DNA from 2 places in the Achromobacter sp. NCFB-sbj8-Ac1-l genome. Region 2 is predicted to be linked to the other one. Evidence: riboswitches for the same ligand, from Rfam matches in the RefSeq annotation. Region 2 holds a riboswitch; the other holds the start of a gene.
What was found. A riboswitch is a leader RNA that binds a small molecule or an ion and turns the genes downstream of it on or off. The one in region 2 is predicted to bind glycine.
Positions count from the first base shown of each region.

Region 1: it holds a riboswitch for glycine, as region 2 does, so the genes downstream of both, gcvT (glycine cleavage system aminomethyltransferase GcvT) here and ACUDP5_RS19605 (D-amino acid dehydrogenase) in region 2, are expected to answer to the same signal.

Region 1 covers NZ_CP199812.1:5,600,532-5,603,859, forward strand. Annotated here, with positions in the region: gene gcvP (aminomethyl-transferring glycine dehydrogenase) at 1-223, opposite strand, end outside; gene gcvH (glycine cleavage system protein GcvH) at 321-698, opposite strand; gene gcvT (glycine cleavage system aminomethyltransferase GcvT) at 795-1,895, opposite strand; glycine riboswitch at 1,982-2,104, opposite strand; glycine riboswitch at 2,138-2,232, opposite strand; gene ACUDP5_RS25710 (ZIP family metal transporter) at 2,320-3,213, opposite strand; gene ACUDP5_RS25715 (superoxide dismutase) at 3,239-3,328, opposite strand, start outside.
Region 2 covers NZ_CP199812.1:4,265,010-4,268,337, forward strand. Annotated here, with positions in the region: gene ACUDP5_RS19595 (phosphoribosyltransferase-like protein) at 1-46, opposite strand, end outside; gene ampC (class C beta-lactamase) at 387-1,610, opposite strand; glycine riboswitch at 1,744-1,834, shown strand; glycine riboswitch at 1,836-1,926, shown strand; gene ACUDP5_RS19605 (D-amino acid dehydrogenase) at 1,971-3,200, shown strand; gene ACUDP5_RS19610 (sulfite exporter TauE/SafE family protein) at 3,204-3,328, opposite strand, start outside.

The DNA.
Region 1 (3,328 bases), 1.3 Mb from region 2:
TGCGGCCGGCGATCTGCTTCAGTTCGGCCAGCACGTCGGCTTCGCTGCGCGAGGGCGGCAGCGCCAGCGGGGCCTGGCTGCGGATCTTGGGCGGCACGACTTCTTCGATCAGGGCGTCCAGGCTGGCGCTGCCGATCACGGCAAGCATGGCGGCCTGGTCGGCGTCGGAGGGGCCGATGTGGCGGGGAATGAAGTCGGTGTGGGTGTCTAGGGCGCGCGACATGGAGGGATCTCGGGGTAGCAGGTGTCGTCGGGGGACGAACGGTGATGCATCTTGCGGACGGGCGCGACGCCTGGCGCCGCCGCCCGCCCGGACAGGCTTAGCCGTTGGCGACGGCTTCGTAGCCGGCAGCGTCCAGCAGCTTGTCGGCATCGGCGGCGTTGACCGGCTTGATCTTGAAGATCCAGGCCGTGAAGGCCGATTCGTTGATCAGGTTGGGGTTGCTTTCGAGTTCGTCGTTGAATGCGACGATTTCGCCGGCGACCGGGGCGTAGATGTCGGAGGCGGCCTTGACCGACTCGACCACGCCGGCGGTTTCGCCTGCGTTCAGCTTGGCGCCGACCTTGACGTCGCCGACGAAGACCAGGTCGCCCAGTTGGTCCTGGGCGGTATCGGTGATGCCGACGACAAACACGTCGCCTTCGGCTTTGACCCATTCATGGGACTGGGTGTACTTGCGATCGGTGGGCAGACTCATGGGAACTCCTGAGGGATTCGGGTAGAAGAATGGTGTTGCGCGCCTCGCGCCGGCAGCCCGCCCGCCACGGGGGGCCTGCGGCGCGAAGCTTCGAGTTTACGAGTGTTCGACGGCTTTGCCGTTACGGACAAACGGCAGTTTGCAGACCAGGGCGGGCACCCATTTGCCGCGGATGTCGACCTCGACCGTATCGCCCGCGGCCACGCCTTGCGGCAGGCGGGCAAAGCCGATCGATACGCCCAGCGTGGGCGACATGGTGCCGCTGGTGAGTTCGCCGGTGCCTTGCGCGGTGCGCACGGCCATGTGGGCGCGCATGACGCCGCGTTCCTGCAGCTTCAGGCCGACGAAGGCGGCGGGCGTGGCGAATTGTTCCAGCGCGTCGCGGCCGATGAAGCGGCGCTCGGGGTTTTTCAGGGACACCGTCCAGGTCAGCGCGGCCTCGCCGGGCTGGGTCAGTTCGTCCATGTCCTGGCCGTACAGGTTCATGCCGGCTTCCAGGCGCAGCGTGTCGCGCGCGCCCAGGCCTGCCGGGCGCACGCCCTGGGCGACCAGGTCGCGCCACAGCTGCACGACGTCGGCAGCGGGCAGCACGATTTCAAAGCCGTCTTCGCCGGTGTAGCCGGTGCGGGCCACCAGGGTGTCGTCGCCGATGCGGGCGGCCACGAACGGGGTCAGCGGTTCACTGGCGGCCTGCCAGGCCGGGCGCGCGGCCCAGACCTTGGCGCGGGCGTTGGGGCCCTGCACGGCGACCATGGCCAGGTCGCGGCGCGGCGTGATGGTGACGTCGAACTTGCCGGCCTGCTTGACGCGCTGCATCCAGGCCATGTCTTTGTCGGCGGTGCCGGCGTTGACGACCACGCGCCATTGGTCGGCGGCGAAGAAATAGACGATCAGGTCGTCGATGACGCCGCCTTGCGGGTTCAGCATGCAGGTGTAGAGCGCCTTGCCCGGCACCGTCAGCTTGGCCACGTCGTTGGCCACCAGGCGCTGCAGGTAGGCAAAGGCATCCGGGCCGGTGACGTCGGCGTTGAGCATGTGCGAGACGTCGAACATGCCGGCGTCCTGGCGCACCGCGTGGTGCTCTTCGAGTTGCGAGCCGTAGGCCAGGGGCATGTCCCAGCCGCCGAAATCGACCATGCGGGCGCCGGAGGCGATGTGTTCGTCGGCCAGCGGGGTGCGTTTGAGGGTTGCGGACATGCAGGGGACTCCGGAGCGGCAGCGGTGCCAGGGTTACGGAATGCCGCTGGCAGATGGGCAATGCGCCCCCGCACAACGGCTGAATCTTCCGCCCCTCTGTCCTTTTGCCTGAGAGTTGCCCCGCGTGGCGGGTTTGCACCTTCGGCGCCTGGGCTGCGCGCTATGTCCCTGATTGGGCAGCGGCGCCAGGTCTCTCCAGAGTGCTGTTTTGCCGCGTCCGCACGGCATAAACCGGGACAGGGCAAACATGTGCGGTATGGGATACCTGAGCGATTCCGGGCGAATTGCGCCTTCGGCGGCGGCTGCGGTAACAGCCGCTCTCTCCCGCAACATGCGTGACAGCGCCGAAAGCATACCGCGAAACGCCGGCTTCGCCCAGCGCCGCGCGGCCTGTCACCGGCGGCCCGCAACCTGTTCGCAACGCCTAGCCCAGCGCCGTGTCCAGCAGCATCATCAGCACGAAGCCCAGCATCAGCCCGCAGGTGGCATAGACCTCGTGTCCCTTGCGATGCGATTCGGGGATGATTTCGTGGCTGATCACGAACAGCATGGCGCCCGCCGCGAATCCCAGGCCCCAGGGCAGCATGGCCGCCGACCAGCCCACCACCGCCGCGCCCAGCACGGCGCCGACCGGCTCGACCAGGCCGGACAACATTCCCAGCGCCACCGCGAACGACCGCTTGTAGCCGGCGGCGATCAGCGCCACGGCCACCACCAACCCTTCGGGGATGTCCTGGATGGCGATGCCGGTGGCCAGCGCGGTACCGCGCACCGGATCGTTGCCCGCGTAGCCCACGCCGATGGCCAGGCCTTCGGGCAGGTTGTGCAAGGTAATGGCGAAGACGAACAGCCAGGTACGGCGCAGCCGATGCGCCTCGATGCCTTCGCGGCCCTTGATGAAGTGTTCATGCGGCAGCAGCCGGTCCATCAGCAGCAGCGCGGCCGCGCCCAGCAGGATGGCCGCACCGACGGTCAGCCCGGCTCCCCAGGGGCCGGCGCCCTGCGATTCGGCTGCCGCGATGCCCGGCGCCACCAGCGAGAACGCGCTGGCCGCCAGCATCACGCCCGCGCCGAAGCCGAACATGCTGTCCTGCATTTTCTGGGGAATGGTGCGCGCGAAAAGAATGGGCAGCGTGCCCGCCGCGGTGGCGCCGGCGGCGACCATGCCGCCCAGCAGCGCGTCCGCCACATGGGGTGCGTGCACAGCGAGATAGACCCACAGCTGATGCAGGCCCAGGCAGGCGACCAGCACCGCCAACGTCCAGACACTGACGCTGGTGGCTGCGGGCCGGATGCGATGACGGCTGAATGTGTTCATGAACCTGCCCTCGCGCAATGCCGGATCAGCCGATGGCAGCGGCGTAGCGGCGCGCCACCTCGGGCCAATTGACGACATTGTAGAAGGCGCCGATGTATTCCGGCCGGCGGTTCTG
Region 2 (3,328 bases):
TGCTGATTGCTTCTGCTACAGCAGTCGCAGCTTCTGATTTACTCATCTGAACTCTCTCCCAAGCAATCTCGCATTGAGCCTTCACGTCGCATCGAACTGAAATCAAGCGACAGAAGCCAGGAATCATCTAAGAAAGGAAAACTGACCAAACAATACAACAAATAGATACAATAAAAAACCCCCTCCTGTTCCCTCATTGCCACTTAGGGATTTCTGGTTTTTCTCATTGATCTAGGCGAACTACCTATAAAGGCGGTCGCGCGGGCATTCGGCTAAAAATATCGTGGCGCCAAACACAAACGTAAACTTGTACAGCCGTCAAGCATTGGTACAGTCTTATGAGGCCACAAAACCCGGAGTATCCGGAGAAATGAAATAGCACTTGACTACATATTAATTTTTTCCAAAACACTCAACGCCAACCGCACGCAGGCCTCGTTGGGATAGTTGCGGTTGGCCAGGATCACGATGCCCAGCTTGCGCGACGGCACGAAGGCCACGTAGGCGCCAAAGCCGTTGGTGGCGCCGGTCTTGTTGATCCACACCGCCTCCTGCGGCGCGCTCGGCGGCTGCACGGCCTGCACGGGCAGGGTTTCGAACGCCACCTTGGCCGAGTTGCCGGCCACCAGGTCATCCACCGATACCGGGTAGCGGTACTGCTCCCAGATCAGGTCCTGCGTCATCGCGCCCAGCTGGTAGTAGCCGGTATGCGTGGCCGCGATGGCGCGCTGGATGGCGGCATCCGCGGGCGCCACGCCCAGGTTCACCTCGACGAAGCGGATCATGTCGCGGGCGGTCGATTTCACGCCATAGGCCTCGTCCGCCAGCACGCCCGGATTCACCCGCACCGCCGCGTTCTGCTTGTCGTAGCCCCAGGCGTAGTCCGGCATTTTTTCAGGCGGTACGTTCACATAGGTGCTGCGCAGCCCCAGCTTGGGAAACAGGCCCTGCTCCAGCGCCGCCACGTAGGGCTGGCCCAGGCTGCGCGCCGCCACCACGCCCAGCATGCCGATGCTGGGATTGGCGTAGGTGCGGTGCGTACCGGGCGCGTACTGCGGCGTCCAGGCCTTCAGGTAGGCCATCAACTGGGCCATGTCCTGCACGGCGTCCGGCACCTGCAAGGGAAAGCCCCCGGCCGTGTGCGTGGCCAGGTTGATCAGCGTCGTCTTGGCAAAGTCGGTGCCTTGCAGTTCGGGCACGTACCGGGCGGGGCTGTCGCCCAATGACAGTTTGCCCGAGGCCTCTGCATAGCCCGCCAGCGTCACAGTGAAGGTCTTGCTGATCGAGCCCAGCTCGAACAGCGTGTCGGGCGATACCGGCTTGCGCGGTGCGCGCGAGGCATCGCCGTAGTTGAAAAAGCGCTGCTGGCCGTTGCGGGTGACGGCGATCGCCATGCCGGGGATGTCGTATTGGCGCATGACCTCGAGCACGGCGGCATCGATGACGGGGGCTGCGGCCGTGGGGGCTGCGGGGGCCGTGGGAACATTCGCCGCAGATCCACTCGATGCGGGTTTGGGTGTCGCTGCGGCGTCTGCGGCAGCGGCCGAACCCGCCGCGGCGGCCAGGGCCAGCAGCAACAACGGCGCGCGGAATTTCTCCAGTAAACGCATGCAATTCTTCCTATCGCGTAACACCGGCTAGCGCCGGCCGAATGGCGCCCAGTGTAGGACGAAATTGGCACATCCTAGTACTAACCCTAAGTCTCGTCCGACCGAAATTTTGGCTATCCTGCTCCGGTCGATTCAAAACCCCGCAGAAGAGACTCGCCCCCGTGGCGGGCGCCGACGGAGCAACCGCCCCGGAAACTCTCAGGCAACAGGACTGCGCGGTGTAGACAATCTGGAGAGAGGCGCCAGGCGCGCCCACCGAAGGGGATCCCGCGGCGCTCGCCGCCCGGGTGAAGCTCTCAGGTACCAAGACAGATGGGGTGCTGCTGCCGGTTGGCCGCAGCCACGCTATCTGGAGCCACCATGCCCCGCATCGCCATCATCGGCGCCGGTATCACCGGCGTCACGTCTGCGTACGCCTTGAGCAAACTGGGTTACGACGTCACGGTCTACGACCGCCAGCGTTATCCCGCCATGGAAACGTCCTATGCCAACGGCGGCCAGCTGTCCGCCAGCAACGCCGAAGTCTGGAACAGCGCCGCCACCGTCATGAAGGGCCTGCGCTGGCTGGGGCGGCGCAATGCGCCGCTGCTGCTCAACCCGCGCTTCAGCTGGCACAAGTATTCGTGGCTGGCCCAGTTCATGGGGCAGATCCGCAACTACCGCCAGAACACCATCGCCACCACCCGGCTGGCCATCGAGGCGCGCCAGCACCTGTACGCCATGGCCGAGGAAGAAGGCATCGACTTCGACCTGGATCGGCGCGGCATCCTGCACATCTACCACGACGCCGCCAGCTTCGAGACCGCACGCCGCGCCAACGCGCTGCTGCGCGAAGGCGGACTGGAACGCCACGCGGTCACGCCCGACGAAGCACGCGCCATCGAACCCGCGCTGCAAACGGCCTGCCACGGCGGCTTCTACACGCCGTCCGATGCCACCGGCGACATCCACAAATTCACCAGCGGCCTGGCCCGTGCCTGCGCGCGCCGCGGCGTGCGCTTCGAGCAGGACGCCGACATCCGCGCCATCAGCCGCGACGGCCTGCCCTACGTCTTGGACATTGCCCGCGAAGGCGGCACGCAACAGGAACAGCACGAGGCCAGCGCCATCGTCATCTGCGCCGGCGCCGCCAGCCGCCAGTTCGCGCGCCAGCTGGGCGACTCGCTGAACATCTACCCGGTCAAGGGCTATTCCATCAGCGTGCACCTGGACGAGCCCGACAGCCGCGCTGCCGCCCCCACCGTCAGCCTGCTCGATGAAGCCGCCAAGATCGTCACCAGCCGCCTGGGCGACCGCTTCCGCGTGGCCGGCACGGCGGAATTCAACGGCTTCAACATGGACATCCGCGCCGAGCGCATCCAGCCGCTGGTGGACTGGACCCGCAAGCACTTCCCCGGCGTACGCACGTCACGCGTGGTGCCCTGGTGCGGCCTGCGCCCCATGACCCCCAACATGATGCCGCGCGTCGGCCCGGGCAAGCGGCCCGGCGTGTTCTACAACACCGGACACGGGCATTTGGGGTGGACGCTGTCGGCAGCGACGGCGCAGATGCTGGCGGCAAGTGTGCGGGACGGGGTGGCGCTGGCGTAGCGCCTACCGCGCCAGCAACTGCGGCACCGAAGACGCCAGCAACGTCAGCCCCGAACACGTCAGCAGGCCCAGTACCGTGCGCCGGAACGTCACTTCGGAAATGCCGATGTACAGGCGGGTGCCGAGCA